2 linked regions of the Luteolibacter sp. Y139 genome follow. The protein of the gene in region 1 interacts with the protein of each later gene in a pairwise test. Links are inferred from orthologs where the notes say so. Each region holds a gene or a part of one and is shown in the gene's direction. Other genes may lie near its edges.

Region 1 (8,882 bases):
TCTCGGTGTGCGCGCTGGGGGATACGGCGTATGAGAAATTCTGCCAGATCGGCAAAGACGTCGACGCTCGCCTGGAGGCGCTTGGTGCGACCCGGATCTCGCCGCGTCAAGATTGCGACGTGGAGTATGAGCAACCGTATCACGAATGGCTGGATGCGGCGCTGAAGTCCTTCGGCCCGGCTGCTCCGGCTCCGGTGACCCTTGCCCCGACCGCGACCCATGTGGCCGAGGAATACGGTAAGAAGAACCCGTTCCCGTCCGAGCTTCTTGAGAAGGTCCTTCTTAACGGCAAGGGCACGACCAAGGAGACGTGGCACTATGAACTCTCTCTCGAAGGCTCTGGCCTGACCTACGAAGCTGGCGATGCGCTGGCTGTGGTGCCGGTGAATGCGCCGGATATCGTGGAAGGTATCCTCAAGGCATCGAAGCTTTCGGGCAGTGAGACCGTGGAAGTGAAGGGCGTGGGGCAGAAGGTTTTGGCCGATGCGCTGCGTGAGGACTTCGATATCACGGCGCTGTCGCGTGCGGTGCTGACCAAGCTTCAGGCGATCTCCGGTTCGGACAAGCTGGCTGCCTTGCTTGCCGATGACGCGAAGGATCAGCTCAAGGATTACCAATGGGGTCGCTGGATCGCTGACGCGATCGCCGACTTCGCTTCCAGTGGTGTCGGTGCCACGGAGCTGGTGAGCATTTTCCGCAAGCTGCCGCCGCGGCTTTACTCGATCGCTTCCAGCCCGCTGGCTCATCCGGGTGAGGTTCACCTGACGGTGGCTTCGGTGCGCTATCAGGCTCATGGTCTGCCTCGCAAGGGTGTGGCTTCGACCTATCTCGCTGACCTGATTGAGAAGGGCGGCAAGGTTCCGGTCTACACGCACCAGAACAAGAACTTCCGCCTGCCTGCATCGGCCGATACGCCAGTAATCATGGTGGGGCCGGGCACGGGGGTGGCTCCGTTCCGCGCCTTCGTCGAGCAACGCGCTGCGACTGGCAAGCCGGGCAAGAACTGGCTGTTCTTCGGCGACCAGCGCTACACGTATGACTTCCTCTATCAGACCGAGTGGCAGGATCACCTCAAGGAGGGGAACCTGACCAAGCTCGACGTCGCCTTCTCCCGCGACCAACCGGAGAAGGTCTATGTGCAGCATCGGATGCTGGACCGCGCGAAGGAGCTCTACGGTTGGCTCCAGGAAGGCGCGCACTTCTACGTCTGCGGCGATGCCTCGCGCATGGCCAGCGATGTCCACGAGGCCTTGATCGCCGTCGTCGAGAAAGAGGGTGGCTTCTCCCGCGAAGTCGCCGAGGCTTACATCGAGGACCTCAAGAAGTCCAAGCGCTACCAGCGCGACGTGTACTGACCAAGCATCGAGTCAGCAGTTCCAAGTTCCAATTTTTCAGACGCCATGAGCGAAAAGAAACTCTCCGCCAACGAAGGCATCAAGACGCGCTCGAACTACCTGCGCGGCACCATTCAGGAAGGTCTCGCCGACCAGTCCACCGGCTCGATGTCGGAGGATGACCAGCAGTTGCTGAAGTTCCACGGCACCTATCAGCAGGACGATCGCGACACCCGTAATGACCGTCGCAAGCACCGCCTTGAGAAGGCCTACTCCTTCATGATCCGCATCCGCGTGCCGGGTGGCGTGGCCACCCCGCACCAGTGGATCGAGACGGACCGCCTCGCGACGCAGTTTGCCAATGGCACGATCAAGCTGACGACGCGCCAAGCCTTCCAGTTCCACGGCATCATCAAGACGAACCTGAAGCGCACGATCAAGGAGATCAACCAGGCGGCGATGGATACCGTCGCGGCTTGCGGCGACGTGAACCGCAACGTGATGTGCAATCCGAATCCGTATCTCTCGTCGGTGCATGCCGATGTGCTGAAGGCGGCACAGGACATTTCCGCACACCTCACGCCGGCGACCCGTGCCTATCACGAGATCTGGCTGGATGGTGAGAAGATCGAAACCTCCGAGCAGGAAGAACAGGAGCCGATCTACGGCAAGACCTACCTGCCGCGGAAGTTCAAGATCACCATCGCCGTGCCGCCAAGCAACGACGTGGACATCTTCGCGAACTGCCTTTCGTTCATCGCGATCGTCGAGAACGACAAGGTCGTCGGCTACAATGTCGCCGTTGGTGGTGGCATGGGTTCGACCCACGGCAACGAGGCTACTTATCCGCGCATTGCCGACGTGATCGGCTACTGCACGGCGGAGCAGGTCGTGGACGTGGCCGAGAAGGTGGTGCTGGTGCAGCGCGACTTCGGCGATCGCACGGATCGCAAGCACTCGCGCTTCAAGTACACCGTGGATGACCACGGCCCGGAGTGGATCCTTGCCAAGCTCAACGAGTATCTCGGCTACGAACTCGGTCCGGTGCGTGATTACAAGTTCACGGACAATGGCGACCGCTTCGGCTGGGTCGAAGACGAGAAGGGGAACTTCCACTACACGCTCTTCGTCGAAGGTGGCCGTGTGCTCGACACGCCGGCTTACCCGATGCGCACCGGTTTGCTGGAGATCGCAAAGATCCATGACGGCGACTTCCGCCTGACTGCGAACCAGAACCTGATGATCGCGAATATTTCCGCCAAGAAGCGCTCCGAGATCGAGGCGCTGCTGGAGAAGTATGGCATGCATCATAGCCACGAGCGCAGTGCGCTGCGCCTCGCCTCGATCGCTTGCGTCGCCCTGCCGACTTGCGGCCTGGCGCTCGCGGAAGCCGAGCGCTATCTGCCGGAAGTGGTGACCGAACTGGAAGAGGAACTGGAAAATGCCGGCCTCCGCCACGACTCGATCACGATCCGCATGACGGGTTGCCCGAACGGTTGCGGCCGTCCGTTCATCTCCGAGATCGGCTTCGTCGGTCGCGGACCGGATCGCTACAATCTCTACCTCGGTGGTGGTCACGCTGGCCAGCGGCTCAGCAAGCTCTATCGCCAGGACATCCATGCGAACGAGATCCGCGGCCTGCTGGCTCCGATCTTCCAGCGCTACGCGAAGGAGCGGGAAAAGGGCGAGCACTTCGGTGACTTCGTCATCCGCGCCGGCATCGTTGCAGAGACCAAGCAGGGCGGCGACTTCCACAAGAACATCAAGGAAGAGGCGCTCAAGAACTGAACCGACCATGAACAGGGAATGTGAAACCGGATACCAGCGGTGTCGGCCTTAGGCCGACCTCACCGCTCCGTGTTTCCGTTTTTAAAATAGCAACTCATTCCCTCGCGTTCATCGCGGTTTAACAAAATGTCCACTATCACTCGCATCGCCACTCCTTCCGAAGCCGAGACGCTTTCGGAAGAACTCGCCCGCCTGAAGGCTGGCGACCGGCTCAAGCTTTTGCACGAGCGCTACGGCAAGCGGCTGGTCGCCTCGACCAGCTTCGGCTTGCAGGCGGCGGTCATGCTCAAGCTCATCGCTGACAACGCGCCGGAGATCCCGGTCGTGTTCATCGATACCAATTACCACTTCCCGGAGACCTATCGCTATGCCGACGAGCTGACCAAGCTGCTCGGCACCGACCTCCGCGTCTATCAGCCGACCCACTCCGCCGCCCGCATGGAGGCCCTTTACGGGAAGCTGTGGGAGCAGGGGAAGGAAGGCATGGATAAGTACGGCATCTTCACCAAGGTGGAGCCGATGGACCGTGCGCTGAAGGAACTCGGCGCCGATGTCTGGATCAGTGGTGTTCGCCGCAGCCACTCGAGCACCCGTGCCGAGCGTGCCTTCGCCGAGCAGCAGAAGAAGACGCTGAAGGTGTATCCGATCCTCGATTGGGCGGATGCGCAGGTTTCGGTCTTCATGCACCAGAACAATCTGCCGCGTCATCCGCTGGAGGCGGAAGGCTATGTCACCATGGGTGACTGGCATAGCACAGTGCCAGCTGTCGACGGGCTCTCGGCTGAAGAGACCCGCTTCAACGGCGAGAAATACGAGTGCGGTCTCCACCTGGACTCCGGCAACTCGGATTTCCAGATCTAACCATTCATCGTCGCGCACGTCATGGCATCGTCACTCCAAGTGCTGCATGTCAGGGAGGGTGAGGGCGCTGATAAGGCGCGTCTCGGTCCGTATGAGATCGAGACACTGATCCCGGTCGCCGACGAAGGTGCGGCGACCGCCTATCGGGTCCGCATCGAACCGAACCAACGCACGGCCACCAGCTATCACAAGTTGGCGGAGGAGTTGTATCTGGTCCTGGCCGGGAGCGGGGTCGCGGTGCTGGATGGCGTGGAATACACGCTTCGCGCCGGTGATTTCCTGCGCCTGCCACCCGGGACCACTCACGCCTTTATCACCGGTGACGAGGTCCTCGTCATGCTGGACGTTCACACCCCGGGATCGCGGCCCGACCGGGACGTCTACTTCGTCGGGGAGACTCCGCAGGGTTTCTCGGTGCCGTCTTTGGTGACGTAAATTGACCCGTTTTTCCATGGCCTTCCACGGCCTCCTCCGCTCAATCTCTTATCCAACATCCCGCCCCATAAAGCTATGCCCATCGCAGACTCCATGGTTGCCACCGTTGGCAACACCCCGCTTATCCGCCTGAACAAACTCACCAAAGGCCTGAACGCCGAGGTGCTGCTCAAGGCCGAGTTCTTCAACCCGCTCTTCAGCGTGAAGGACCGTATCGGCAAGGCTATGATCGAAACCGCCGAGAAGGATGGCTCGCTCAAGCCCGGTGGCCTGATCATCGAGCCGACTTCCGGTAACACCGGTATCGCGCTCGCCTTCGTCGCCCGTGCCAAGGGCTATCGCTGCATCCTGACCATGCCGGAAAGCATGTCGATCGAGCGCCGCGTGCTGCTGCGTTTGCTCGGTGCCGAGATCGTGCTCACGCCGCGTGCCCGCGGCATGGGTGGTGCCATCGCCAAGGCCAAGCAGCTCCTTGAAGAGAACCCCGGTTCCTTCGGCCCCGGCCAGTTCGACAATCCGGCGAACCCGCAGGTCCACCGTGAGACGACCGCCGAGGAAATCTGGCGTGACACCGATGGCAAGATCGACGCCTTCGTGGCTGGTATCGGCACGGGTGGCACCATCACCGGTGTCTCCGAAGTCATCAAGGGCCGCACCGCGATGAAGACCTACGCCGTGGAGCCGGTGGCCAGCCCGGTCATCACCCAGTTCCGCAATGGCGAGGAGATCAAGCCCGGCCCGCACATGATCCAAGGCATTGGTGCCGGTTTCATTCCGAAGAACCTCAACGTCGACATCGTCGATGACGTGATCCAGGTCACCAACGAAGATGCCTTCGCCACTGCCCAAGCGCTCAACACCGAAGAAGGCATCCCGGCAGGTATTTCGACCGGTGGTAATGTCTGGGCGGCCATCCAGCTTGCCAAGCGTCCGGAATACGCAGGCAAGCGCATCGTGACGATCGGGGCCTCGTCCACCGAGCGCTACCTCTCGACTCTGCTCGCCGAGAAGATCCGCGAGGAAGTCGCGAACCTGCCGGTGGCGGAGATTTAAGCCGTCTCGGTAAGATCGAGTTTATTAAACGCCCCGTCCGTGAGGATGGGGCGTTTTTCTTTGTCGATGCGATTGTCGATACCCTGATGGGTGTCCTTGGATCCCGCGCGATTTCTCTTCCCTTCATTTGGCCGAGGTTTAACCTATCAGGCTCAAGAGGTTTGTTGAATTTCCGGGAACTTGTTCCCATCCCCCGAAGAGCGTCATGAAATCCGTGTGTCTGTTATGGTTCGCCTGTGTCTTGTCCGTTTCGGGCGCCACTGTGGCTCCAGAGCTCGTGGAGGATATTTATTCCTCGACGCCGACTTCCCACTCATCCCCCGACAAACATTGTGCGGTCGGAAACACCTTGTACTTCATCGCGACCGATCTCACCCATGGCGAGGAGCTCTGGAAAACCGATGGAACGGAGGCGGGTACCGTCCTGGTAAAGGACATCAACCCCGGGGCGGAGAGTTCATCCCCGAACTTCCTGACGGCGGTGAATGGCATGCTGATGTTTTCTGCAAGCAACGGGGTGAATGGCTATGACCTGTGGAAGAGCGACGGGACTGCTGCCGGGACCGTGCGTGTGAGGAACGTGAACGGCCTTGGCTTGAGGCCGACGGGGATCACGGCACTGGGCAACCTCGCCTATTTCGCCGCACAAAGTAATAATGACACCGAGCTGTGGCGATCGGACGGTACTTCTGCGGGCACCGTCCTGGATCGGAATATCGACAGCAGCGGTAGTTCCAGTCCCAGCGGATTTTGCGTCGTGGGAAACACGCTCTATTTCACCGCCACCACGGGCTCCCTCGGGAGGGAATTGTACAAGGTGGGAGGTGGTTCCAGCACGGCCTTGGTCAAGGATATCAATACAGGTACCGGCAATGGTTCGTCTCCTGATCAGCTGGTGGCTTTCGGCGGTGCCTTGTATTTCACAGCTCGGGACGCGACGGGTTTCAGCGGTTTGTGGCGAAGCAACGGAACTTCGGCGGGAACAACCCCGGTCAAGGCAGGTGACATCAACGGCGTCCGGCATCTGGTGGTTACCGGGAACAGCTTGTTCTTCGTCGTGACGGACGATTTGTGGAAGTCGGATGGAACTGTCGCCGGTACCGTCTCGGTGAAACATTTCGAGCCCACGGGCACCTCCTACTTTCCGCCTGAGCAACTGACGCCTTTGGGCAATGATATTTACTTCGTAGCCGATAGCGCGGCGACAGGTCTCGAACTCTGGAAGAGTGATGGCAGTGCCGATGGCACCAAAGTGGTGAAGGATATCGTACCGGGTTCCGCGGGCTCTTATCCCTTCAACTTGAACGTCCTCGGAAACTCGTTGGTATTTTGGGCGAGAGAGGAGGGGACGATCAATTCGTGGATGTGGCGCAGCGATGGCACCGAAGAGGGGACCAACCTCTTCATGAAGATCAAATTCCAGTATGTGATCAGCGCGCAGGCGACCATAGGGAATGTGTTTTACTTTCGCGGCTATGATGACACAGCCGGTGGTGAACTCTGGCGTAGCGACGGAACCCTCGAAGGCACCGTGATGGTCAAGGATATCCTCCAGCCAACGGGCAGTGCTTCGCCGGCAGATCTAGTGAAATTTGCCGGTGGGCTGGCTTTCTCTGCCGACGACGGCGTGCACGGGCGCGAACTTTGGAGAGCGGATACGATGGGGAGCAGCGCGTCCATGATTGCCGACGTGCTGGAGGGGCCGGCCTCTTCGTCGCCGGTGGCCCTGGCAACCCTCAAGGAGCAGCTGTTTTTTGCGACAAACGATGCAGCCAAAGGGAGTGATCTCTGGTCGAGTGACGGAACGGCAGGCGGAACCCGGATGATCAAGGATCTGCCTGACGATGCGGATAACCATCCCATTCGAAAAATCGTGGAAGCGGGAGATTGGGTGTATTTCATTTACCCCGACCGTACGCCGGGTGGGAATCTCTGGCAGAGTGACGGGACGGAGGAAGGAACAAAGCTGGTGCCGGGAGGCACGAATTCATTCCCGAGCCAGCTCACAGCGGTGGGAGGCATTCTCTACTACCTCAACTATAATTCTGTCACCGGACGCGAACTCTGGCGGAGCGATGGGACGTCCGCTGGCACGTATGTCGTGAAAGATAGCTTCCCAGGGTCCGGCGGGGCGGATTCTCCGGCGATCGTTCCGATCAATGGCGTGCTCTACTACGTGGCCAACGACGGGGTTCACGGTGAGGAGCTTTGGCGGAGCAATGGGACAGCAGCGGGTACCTCGATGGTGAAGGACATTTTTCCCGGAAGCAGTGGCTCGAGCATCACCCAGATGGCCGCTGCGGGAGGCATTCTCTATTTCGGTGCGGACAACGGGGTCAACGGAATCGAGCTATGGAAGAGCGATGGTACGGCCGCGGGTACGAGCATGGTTTTGGATATTCGCAGCAATCTCCCCAGCTTCTCTTCTTCACCGAGTCTGCTCACCGGAGCGGGGAATACAGTCTTTTTCACCGCCAACAATGGTATCAACGGCGTGGAACTCTGGAAAAGTGACGGAACGGGCGTGGGAACCGTGCTCGTGAAGGATATTCGCCCGGGCGCGAGCAGCAGCTCAGACATTTCGGGAATTACGGCGGTGGACGGTCACGTCTACTTTCGTGCCAATGACGGGATTGCCGGAGACGAGTTGTGGATCAGCGATGGCACGTCGGCGGGGACCGTTGTAGCAGCGGATCTCACTGGGGATTCTGGAAGTTCGATGCCGTCGAACCTCTACTTCACCGGCAAGCGTTTGTTCTTCACTGCCGTCAGCAATGAATTCGGAACCGAGCTTTATTCCATTCCCGAGGGGCGTGAGATCGAAGTGAGGAATCCTGATGGGATGCCATTGGCAGATGGAAGCGGAAACGTGGATCTCGGGTCACCTCTCACGGGAGCCCCTTCCGGCCCGCGAGCTTTTACCATTATCAATAACGGCGGCCTGCCGCTTCAGGTCGCGGGTGCTTCTGCAAATGGGGCAAACTCCGGCGATTTCGCAGTCGATGCCGCGACCTTGCCCACGACGCTGCAGCTTGGGGCGTCCGCAATGATTTACGTCAATTTCACTCCGGGCGCACCGGGCAATCGGAGCGCGGGGCTATCGATTGCCAGCGAGGATCATGACGAAAGTCCCTTTGATGTCGCACTGAAGGGATACGGAAATACCGCTCCTGCTTTTGGAGGCTATTCGTTCCCTGCTTCCAACGGCCCCGCGCGAATTTCCGTCGCGAAGCTTCTCTCCAAAGCTTCCGATGTGGATGGTGATGCACTGTCCATCCGCTCGGCAGGACCTGCGTCGGCAGGAGGAGGGAGCATCGCACTGGACGGTGGAAGTCTCGTCTATACTCCGGTCGCCGCTTCTTCTGGATCCGACACGTTCGAAGTGGTGATTAGCGATTCCCGGGGCGGCAC
Region 2 (9,109 bases), on another replicon or contig:
AATGAGAGAACAGAAGCGAACTCAAACCACGAACAACTTCACCACCCAGGCGGCGAGCGCAGCGGTGGCGGCGAGCAGCAGCATCAGCAGGAGCAAGCTGCGGCCCTGGGTGCGGCGTTCGTTGCGGATCTGGCGGCGGGAGACGGTCTCCTCGAACATCCGCTGCCGGCGGCGATCGGCGAGATCGTCCGGCGGCGGGATGGTGGCCGCTTGTTCCTGCGCCTCGCGGAGGATCTTCTCCGGTTCGGCGCGGATGCTTTGGATCTGCTCCTCCAGGGCGCGCTGCTGTTCCTCCAGGGATTTGAGGTCGGGCAGATCGGCGGGGGTCCGGGACATGGCGAAGCTCATTTCACGAGATAGATGATCAGGGCAATGGCGCCCAGGATGATCACAGGCAGGTTAAAGGCGAGACCGTTGCGGAATTGCCGGGCGAAATCCCCGGAAACGACGCGGCGCGCCTTGGATCCATTGAAGAGGTTACTGCTGCGCGAGCGCGAGTAGTGCTCGGCGGCTTGGGAAAACTCGTCATCGGCATGATCGACGATGGCCATCGCACGTTCCAAGCCAGCGGCGAGGTTTTCGCGGGTCCAACCGTCGGGATTGATCTTTTCCAGCTTCGCGAGGTGGGCAGCGAAGCAGGCGCGTGCCTGTTCCAGGTCGCTGGTGTGCTCCTTGAGCTCATAGACCTCACGCTCGACGCGTTGGAGCGTGGAGGAAAGCCGTTCGGTGAGTTCGGTCTGGGCCGAGATCAACTCGCGCTTGCGGGAGTTGAGGGTTTCGACTTCCTGACGCTCGCGTTCAAGACTCTCGCGCTGCTGCTGAAGCTGCTCGAGCTGCACCTGGGCGGCTCGGAGCTTTCCTTCAACATCTTCACCCTGCCGGGCTCCGGCGGGAGCGCCGGGGTTCATTTCAAGCTGGGTGCTGCGGATCTTGAGGTGGTGGGTGTGCTCGGTGGCGGGTGGCATTGCCTGTGGGCGGGATGCGGGACAGCGAGGATTTTTCTACTCCTCGTTGATTTCGCCTGCGAGAAAAATAATCAGGAACTATTGAGTAACGGGTTCCTTCCGAGGGCGGATGAGCCCCTGCTCCCGCGTGGGGAGCGATTGATGCTGATTGAGCGGCAGGGGAACCATGATCCGCGCATCGTGGCGACCTCGCCCGGTCCGGCCATGTTGACCGACAAGTCGCCTCCACCGGGGCATGGTGCTTGCTTTACACGGGCGTTCCAAAGTGTAGCCTCCCGCCGCTCACCCCTTCCCCCCGAACACCCCAAGATGCCGGATGACTCCCTTCAGCCGGATCCGGACGATGACCTCGTGGCGCGCGCCCGCAATGGCGACACCCGCGCGTTCGACGCCCTGATCCTCAAGTATGGCGAAAAGCTGTACGGGCTAGTTTACAACATGACGTCCCACAAGGAGGACACCCACGACCTGTTGCAGGACATCTTCGCGAAGGCCTATCACTCGCTGCCGCGCTTCCGCGGTCAATCCAGCTTCTACACGTGGATCTATCAGATCGCGGTGAACATGACGCTGAACTTCCTGAAGAAGCGCAAGCGCCGGAGCGGCATGAGTCTGAATGACCTGGATGCCTCCTTCCAGGATGATCCCGCTCTCGTCGATGCCAGCCACCTGGCCAATCCGGAGAAGCAGAGCAAGCTTCACGAGCTTCAGAAAAGATTGAACGAAGCCATGCTGAGCCTGTCAGAAGCGCATAGAACAGTGGTCACCATGTTCGACATCCAGGGCATACCACATGCCGAGATCGCGCGCATCCTGAAGGTTTCGGAGGGAACGGTTAGATCACGGCTGCACTATGCCCACCTTCACTTGCAGTCAAAGCTGCAAGATTACTGGGAGTGAGGAATTTGAAAATTTTCCTTGCGGGCGAGCTAGAAATTTTAGATTTATTAACCATCAAACGCCGTGAAGCCGACCGTTGAAGAAATCGGAACCCTGCTTGCCCTCAAGCGCCATGAGCGCCCCGAGGATGGGTATTTCGATGGTTTCCTGCGTGAGTTTCACCAGCGGCTGCGGGCGGAGGAAGCCCAGCAGAAGGGCTTGGCGGGTTGGTGGCGCAAGACGTCCGCATGGTTTTCCGATCTCGGGGCCTCCAAGTGGGCTTATGCCGGTGGTTTGGCCTATGCGACCATCGTCGTTCTGGTCATGACGTTCCCGCGGGGTCAGGAAGTGATTCCGACCGCGACCACTCCGGTCAATCACGAGGTCAGGTCCCTCGAGCCGGCTGCGGTCGAGCAGCTGGACGCCTTGGACCTGCGTCCTTCGACGAAAGGCCGCACCGGCGAGCAAGAGTTCTGACGGAAATCTTTCCGGATGCGTCTCTATCCCTTGCGGTGCCTTCCGGCACTCGGAGTTGCGTGGTGTTTCTGTGTGGCGCCAGCCCATGCTGAGGCGGGTTGGTCGGCGGTTTTCCCGACGCCTGCCGGTGATGTGACGTCGGTAGCCTTCGCGGTGGGAGATGGCCGTCACGTGATGAGCGTTGCGGTATCGGGCACGAGTCCCGAGGGCGGGCGACTGTTCTCGGACGAGCGCCTGCTACCGGCTGAAGTCATTCTGGACCCGGTCTCCCGGCTGGTGGTCTTCCGGCTCAGTGGTCCTCCGGGCCGCGCCTTGCCGTTGCTGGCGGATGCGCCCTTGCCTGCGGGTGCCACTGTCAAAGCGGCGACCGGCGTCGAGGGGAAATCGGGTGGCTGGGTGAAGAATGTCTCAGGCAAGATCCTGCCGCTCTCGTTGCTGAAGATGGAGTATTCGGCCCGGGTGCCCAGGCCGGGCACGCCGCTGCTGGATTCCAACGGCAACGTGGTCGCCGTGGCTTATCAGCCGACGGGTGCCCAAAGTGGCTACGCGATTCCCGCGGAAGTGGTGAAGCGGGTGTTGGAGGATGTGCAGCGCGGCGGTCACGTGAGCCGCGGCTGGATCGGGCTCAACCTGCGTCCGGATGCCAAGGCACCGCAGGTGACCCGGGTGCATGAAGGTTCTCCATCGGCCTTGGCAGGGGTGAAGACGGGCGATGTGTTGCTTCAAGTGGGCCAACGGAATCTGGGAGAGTATGCCGACGCGGTGAATGCCTTCTTTTTCCTTCGTCCGGGAGTGGCCACGCCGGTGAAGCTGAAGCGGGGCGATCAGGAAGTGGTGATCTCGGTCACGCCGATCGAGCATCGGGCCGATTGATTGACGCTTGGCCGACAGGCGGGCTTTTGCCAGACCAGCGCATGGAATTCACGGTCCGTCGCCTCGCGGGCGAGCAGGTGTTGCCTTATTTGCCGGATGCGGCGCGGCTTAGGATTTCGGTGTTCCGGGAATTTCCGTACCTCTACGAGGGCGATGAAGAGAGCGAGCGGGACTATCTTCAGGGCTACGCCGCCTGTCCGCGCAGTGTCTTCGTGTTGGCGGAGGTGGAAGGGAAGGTGGTCGGGGTTTCGACGGGATTGCCTTTGTTAGATGCGGATGAGTCGTTCCGCGCGCCGTTTGAGAAGGCCGGGATTAACCCGGCCCCGTGGTTTTATTTTGGAGAGTCGGTCCTTGATCCCGTGTGGCGAGGAAAGGGGATCGGGCACGCGTTCTTTGATCACCGTGAGCAGCACGCGATGGTGCTGGGTTTTTCCAAGTTCTGCTTCTGCGCGGTGGTGCGGCCGGAGGATCATCCGCTGAAGCCGCCCGGCTACCGCTCGAATGATGCCTTCTGGGCCAGGCGCGGCTACGTCATCCGCCCCGAGCTGAGCTGCCACTTCGCGTGGCCGCAGGTCGATTCGGCGGGAGAGGAGGTCGGAAACGAACTCGTTTTCCGGACCCGGGAACTGCCGGTTCAGATATAAAACATCGGGGCTTCGGAGCGTTCTGCGAGCTGCACCAGACTGATCCGCTCCAAGTGTTCCTTCAGGTCGTGGGCGACTTTTTCCCACGCCTTGCGGACTGCCACGCCGCTTTCTCCCTCGGTGTGAGTCGAAAACGACAGGAGTGAGGGCTCCACGGCTTCCACGATTTCCCGGAGCAGGATGGTGTCCGGTTTGCGCGCGAGCAGGTAGCCGCCGCTCTTGCCGCGTCGACTTTCCACCAATCCCGCCCGCCGCAGGTCGTTGAGGATTTGGACAAGAAAGTTGGCGGACACGGCTTCCCGTTGCGCCAGCTCGTCGAGCCGTGTAATCGTTCGCCCGTCGTGACGCTTGGCCAATTGGGCCATCGCGCGGCACGCATAGTCGAGCTTTTGGGAAATGCGCATGGAGGCAAAGCAGCACAGGGAGGAGAAGGGCGAAAGCGCGAAGGCTGTTCGACTCTGTCAGTCGAAGGATTCCGATGCCTCCGGCATCTGGAAATGGGTCCGCGAGGAAGCCGAGCGAGTCGCCGGTGAAGAGCCGGAACTCCGGCCTTTGCTACAGAACGTGGTGCTGAGCCAACCGTGCCTCGGGGCCTCGCTCGGGGTACGACTCGCCCGAAAGCTGGCGCGTGAGGATATGACCAAGGAGGAGCTCACGCCTCTCCTGACTGGAATTCTGCGCGGTGAGGATCATCTGGTGGACAGTGCCGCCCGGGACCTGCGCGCGATTGTCGAGCGGGATCCGGCGTGCCCCTCGCCGCTGGAGCCGTTGCTTTTCTTCAAGGGCTTCATGGCCATTTCGACCTACCGGGTCTCCCATCACTTGTGGAACCATGGGCGCAGGGAGCTGGCCTTGTATTTCCAGAGCCTGGCCAGTGAGGTCTTCGCCGTGGACATCCATCCGGCGGCGCGGATCGGCTGCGGCATCCTGCTGGACCACGCCACCAGCTTCGTGGTGGGAGAGACCGCGATCATCGAGGACAATGTCTCCATTCTTCATGAGGTGACGCTGGGCGGCACCGGCAAGGAATCCGGCGACCGCCATCCGATCATACGCTCCGGAGTTCTGCTCGGCGCTGGGGCGAAGATCCTGGGACGAGTGGAGATCGGCGAGGGCGCCAAGGTCGGAGCTGGCAGTGTGGTGCTCAATGACGTGGCGCCGCATTCCACCGTCGCCGGAGTGCCCGCTGTGGTGGTGGGCGTCAGCAAGGAAGACGCGCCGGCCCTCGAAATGGACCAGCGCCTCGGCTGCCGGGGGCGATAAGTCTCAGGTTGTTGGAAGGTAAGAGTAGTCACGGTCCATCATCCGTGATACCTGAAATTCATGAAATGTTTAGTGTTTGTCCTGCCGCTCCTCGCGCTAGGGCTGACTTCGTGCGACAAGGCCAAGAAAGCGGTCGAGGCGGCGCGGGATAAAATCGAGGGAGCCAAGGATTCCAGCCTTCCGAAGCCGCCGGGCGGGGACGTCGCGTCGACGTTCGTGGCCCAGGTGGACACGGCGGCGGAAGGCGTGCGTTTCCGGCGCGACCTGCCGTTTCCGACGGACATTGAGGTGCGGGTAACGCAGCGCACGACGTTTCATAATACACGGAGGATCACCACTTCGGCGCTCGGGACGGAAAAAGTGAGCGTGGATGGAGCCTTTGAGCTCATCGGCCTGTTCGAGCGCAGCGGCACGAATCTCTCGGTGACGGTGGAGAAGGCCGGGAAGGTGGTTGATTCCAAGGAGGCGGTGGAGAAGGCGAAGGCCTCTGCCCAAGGCGATCCGGCCGCCGAGCCGTCGCAGATGGTGGGCGCGCGGGTGGAATTCGAGCAGACCCGTGACGGTTGGCAGTTGCCGGCCCGCAAGGGCGCGGTGGCATTCAACCGGAAGCTGCTGGAGCAGGATCTTTTGCCGAATTTGTCCGGGATGCTGGTCCAGTACGGATTGGTGCCGCGGAAGCAGTGGTTTTCCTCGTCGAAGCGCTGGATAGCCGGCGACAAGCTGGTTTTGGAAGGGGACTCGCTGGCGCTGCTGTTTGAAAACGGGGCGAGCGGCAAGGTGACGCTGACCTACGAGGTTTCCGAGGCGCTGGACGGGCATCCCTGTGGCCGGTTTGGCGTGCAGGGAGATGTTTCGATCAAGAATGAGACCTCGCTGGATGGTAGCAACGAGACGGGCGAACTGACGATCCAATCGGGAAAAATCTGGTGCTCGCTGCTTCACCCGCTGGTGCTGAGGGAGGAATACCAGACGGTGAGGACCGTCACGCAGGGCCAAGGCAATGGCCCGAAGCAGAAGATCCAAGGAGCGATCGACCAGCTGCGGGTGCGCCAGTGGAAGGACCGGAGCTAGAATTCCGGGGTGCCGGAAAATTTCTCGAAAAAGCTGAAACAAAAATCCGGCCGGTGACGTTAATACTCATGTGAGGCGATTGCGAGAGCATGACTCCTCCAACACAAAAGGTCTTGTCAGGGAGGTGACTCCCGGCAGGTGGCCCGACCGCTTGAGCCTTAGGTTTTTGGGTTTTTCCTGAGGCACAGCGGTCGGGCTTCTTTTTTGCCCGTTTGGGGCGGTTTTGTTGAGCTTTTGTTGAGTCTCGATCTCGAGAAGGTGGCTGTGGAAGTTGTGGGGACGCTTTGGAGGTGTGGCAACCGGGGAAAGGAAGTTCCAGCCGCAGTTGGGCCCATTGTTCCGAGCCTTGCTGCAGCCGTGCCTCGCGGTAATCCGCCGGATTCCGATATTCCGATATACCTAGGAGGTCGGAATATCGGAATTTTTCGGTGGGTGGTGGCACCGGATGGCCATCCCCGATGAGCGGCTGGGATGAAGGGTTCGTGCACTTTGCACTCCACTATTCCCGAATGCCTATAGAGTGGAATTATTGGAGTGCTCCCGGTCGCTCGCCCAAGAGGCTGTTGGCTTAGCGGATCCCAAAATTCACGTGCGGGAAGGACTGACCCCACCCACTGCTATCGAGCTTTTTTCACAGCTCCCGAGTAGTCGTCATGCCGTGGCCCGCGGCCGTAGAGATCCAGCGGCACGCCCTTGCGTTCCTCCAGCATCATCGCATTGAAGCGCGACATGTAGGACTCCGCGAGTGGGATGTGCTTCTCGTTCCGGCCACCCATGCCCTGCCAGGTCACGTCATAATCATCGTACTTGGCCTTCGTCCCGCGGCGGGTCACGCCGGGAATCCAGTAGTCTTTCCTGTCATAGATCGCCAAGCCGAGTAGCCGATACTCACCCTGCGCCACGCGTGTGCGGACCTGTGGCGCGGGATCGCTTTCCATCCACTCGACGAAGGCCCGCTCGTTCATCGAGTCGCTGACCTGCTTGAGCCCGGGAACCTGAGCCGCCGAGTAAAGGGCATTCCCACATCCGGCGAGCAATCCCGCCACTGACGCTGCGGCGATGCCGCTGACCCCGCACCAGTTCCTGATCTTGCTGGAATGTTTCACCATGGGTGAGGGTGTTCCCTTGCCATGAATTCGCCAGCTTCCATTCCCGGGGAGCGGCCAGCCTTGTCATCGTGGTACATGGATTTTCCAACCTTAGCCCTTGGCTGTAACATTTTTCCGGCTGGACCGCGATTTGGTCGAGGAGGGCTGGCCTGTTTTAGAAACAGTGACAAAGCGGGGCGGGAAACCGCGTTTCCGCCAACAATGCGGGATCGCGGTCTCGCTTTTCGGGGAATCCACGCTTTGATCCCATTTTTCATTCCATGAACCGGTCCAATCCTTTCAAGCGCCTCTTTTTCTGGCTGTCCGGCGCTGGCACGGAGACTCTCGAACAGTGCCCGAATTGGGAGCAGCGGAAGTATGTGGCATTCGGGGCGACGGTTTTGGTGCCGTGCGCGTTTGCTTTCATTGCCTGCTCTTATGCGCTTTCGACGCTGACCACTGATCCGCGGGTGATTTATCCGGTGGCGGGGGTGTGGGCGTTTATCATCATGACGATCGACCGGGCGCTGCTAGCGGGCTACCGGCCGTTCCTTTCGTGGTGGCGGAAGTTGTCGCAGTTCTCGCTGCGGTTGCTGGTGGCGATTTTGATGGGGCTGACGATTGCGCACCCGCTGGTGCTGCTGCTGTTCCGGGATACGATCCAGACGGTGGTGGAGGAGAAGCGCTCCTCGGAAATCAGCCAGGAGCGGGCGAAGTTTACCATCGGCAAGGACAAGGTCCGCGAGACGATGGACGGGCTTGAGAAGAAGATCGCGGCGCTGCAAGAGGAGCGGAAGCTGAGCTACAGTGCGAAGTTCATCCTTCAGGAGAAGACGGATGCCGCCTCGGCGATTCCCGGACTGACGGCGGAGCAGCAGACGGAGCTGAAGGCGGCGACGGAGGAGGCGACGAAGCCCTTCCGCGACCGGCTGGATATCGTGAACAAGCAGTCCGACGAGCTTTCGCCGCAGTATGCGAAGCTGCAGGAGGAGTTGGGATTCTGGCAGGCGGAATTCGAGCGGGAGTTGAATGGCCAGCGCTCGGGGATGCGTGGGGAAGGACCGCGGGCGCGGTCGATCCGGGCGGACCAACTGGAGCCGCGCCGCACGGAGGCGCAGCGGATTGGTGCGTTGCTGGAGCATGCGTCGACGGAGAAGGCGAAGCTGCAGACGCAGGTGCGGGAGGCGGAGAAGGGGGCGATTGCGACCTTCGAGACGCGGCTTGCCGAGATTGCTGCGGCTAACAAGGCGGAGGCAAACCGGGTGGCGGCGCTCAAGCAACGGGTGGAGGAGGATCAGGCCTCCTCGTTCACGGAACAGCAGAACGCGGTGCGCTCGGCACTCGACCAGCAGATCGAGACGCGCAACCTGGAGTTCAAGGCGGCGCAGGCGGAACTCGCTGCGATTTCGACGGAAGAGCAGAAGCGCATTGCCGATATCCAGGCTGAGCCGCGGAAGGATATCCTGACCCAGACGCTGGCGCTGCATGGACTTTTCAAGGCGGGGAGCGAGGGCGGGCAGTTCGCGCTGGCCACCTACATCGTGCTGACCTTGCTATTCATGCTGGTGGACACGATTCCGCTGATCGTGAAGTTCTTCACCAAGCCGGGTCCGTACGACACGCTGCTGGACCGCGACGAGATCGCCTATGACTCGGAGCACCGAGCCTTCCGCCAAAGCAACCAGCGCTACATGGAGAAGCTCGCCGCCGGCAATTTGATCGCGGTGACGCGCAACAAGCGGCTGGAGAACGCGCTCATCGATGGGGTGGAGCACAGCCGTGCGGCCCAGGAGTTTCTCGATTCATTGATCGAGATGGAGAAATCCTTCGCGGCGAAGATCAAGCTGGA

What was found.
Region 2: the proteins of cysK (region 1) and cysE interact in binary tests that used the Escherichia coli proteins (3 or more experiments, as listed by UniProt). The link is inferred for Luteolibacter sp. Y139 from one-to-one orthologs.

What each region holds. Positions count from the first base shown.
Region 1 is NZ_JBBUKT010000006.1:32,590-41,471, forward strand. Bases 3,724-6,482 are described here. They hold cysK (cysteine synthase A), read left to right. Parts: upstream 3,724-4,493; coding sequence 4,494-5,471; downstream 5,472-6,482. Other genes in these bases: WKV53_RS15765 (phosphoadenylyl-sulfate reductase), read left to right, coding at 3,724-3,983; WKV53_RS15770 (cupin domain-containing protein), read left to right, coding at 4,005-4,418; WKV53_RS15780 (ELWxxDGT repeat protein), read left to right, coding at 5,677-6,482. Also shown: WKV53_RS15755 (diflavin oxidoreductase), read left to right, coding at 1-1,355; WKV53_RS15760 (NADPH-dependent assimilatory sulfite reductase hemoprotein subunit), read left to right, coding at 1,401-3,122; more of WKV53_RS15765, read left to right, coding at 3,249-3,723; more of WKV53_RS15780, read left to right, coding at 6,483-8,882.
Region 2 is NZ_JBBUKT010000001.1:251,637-260,745, reverse strand. What follows is about bases 3,185-6,170. They hold cysE (serine O-acetyltransferase), read left to right. Parts: upstream 3,185-4,240; coding sequence 4,241-5,101; downstream 5,102-6,170. Other genes in these bases: WKV53_RS01110 (hypothetical protein), read left to right, coding at 5,162-6,170; WKV53_RS01120 (RrF2 family transcriptional regulator), read right to left, coding at 3,829-4,242; WKV53_RS01125 (GNAT family N-acetyltransferase), read left to right, coding at 3,236-3,838; WKV53_RS01130 (S1C family serine protease), read left to right, coding at 3,185-3,194. In the rest of the region: WKV53_RS01150 (hypothetical protein), read right to left, coding at 22-336; WKV53_RS01145 (hypothetical protein), read right to left, coding at 345-965; WKV53_RS01140 (sigma-70 family RNA polymerase sigma factor), read left to right, coding at 1,275-1,865; WKV53_RS01135 (hypothetical protein), read left to right, coding at 1,929-2,321; more of WKV53_RS01130, read left to right, coding at 2,394-3,184; more of WKV53_RS01110, read left to right, coding at 6,171-6,172; WKV53_RS01105 (hypothetical protein), read right to left, coding at 6,790-7,281; WKV53_RS01100 (DUF4407 domain-containing protein), read left to right, coding at 7,542-9,109.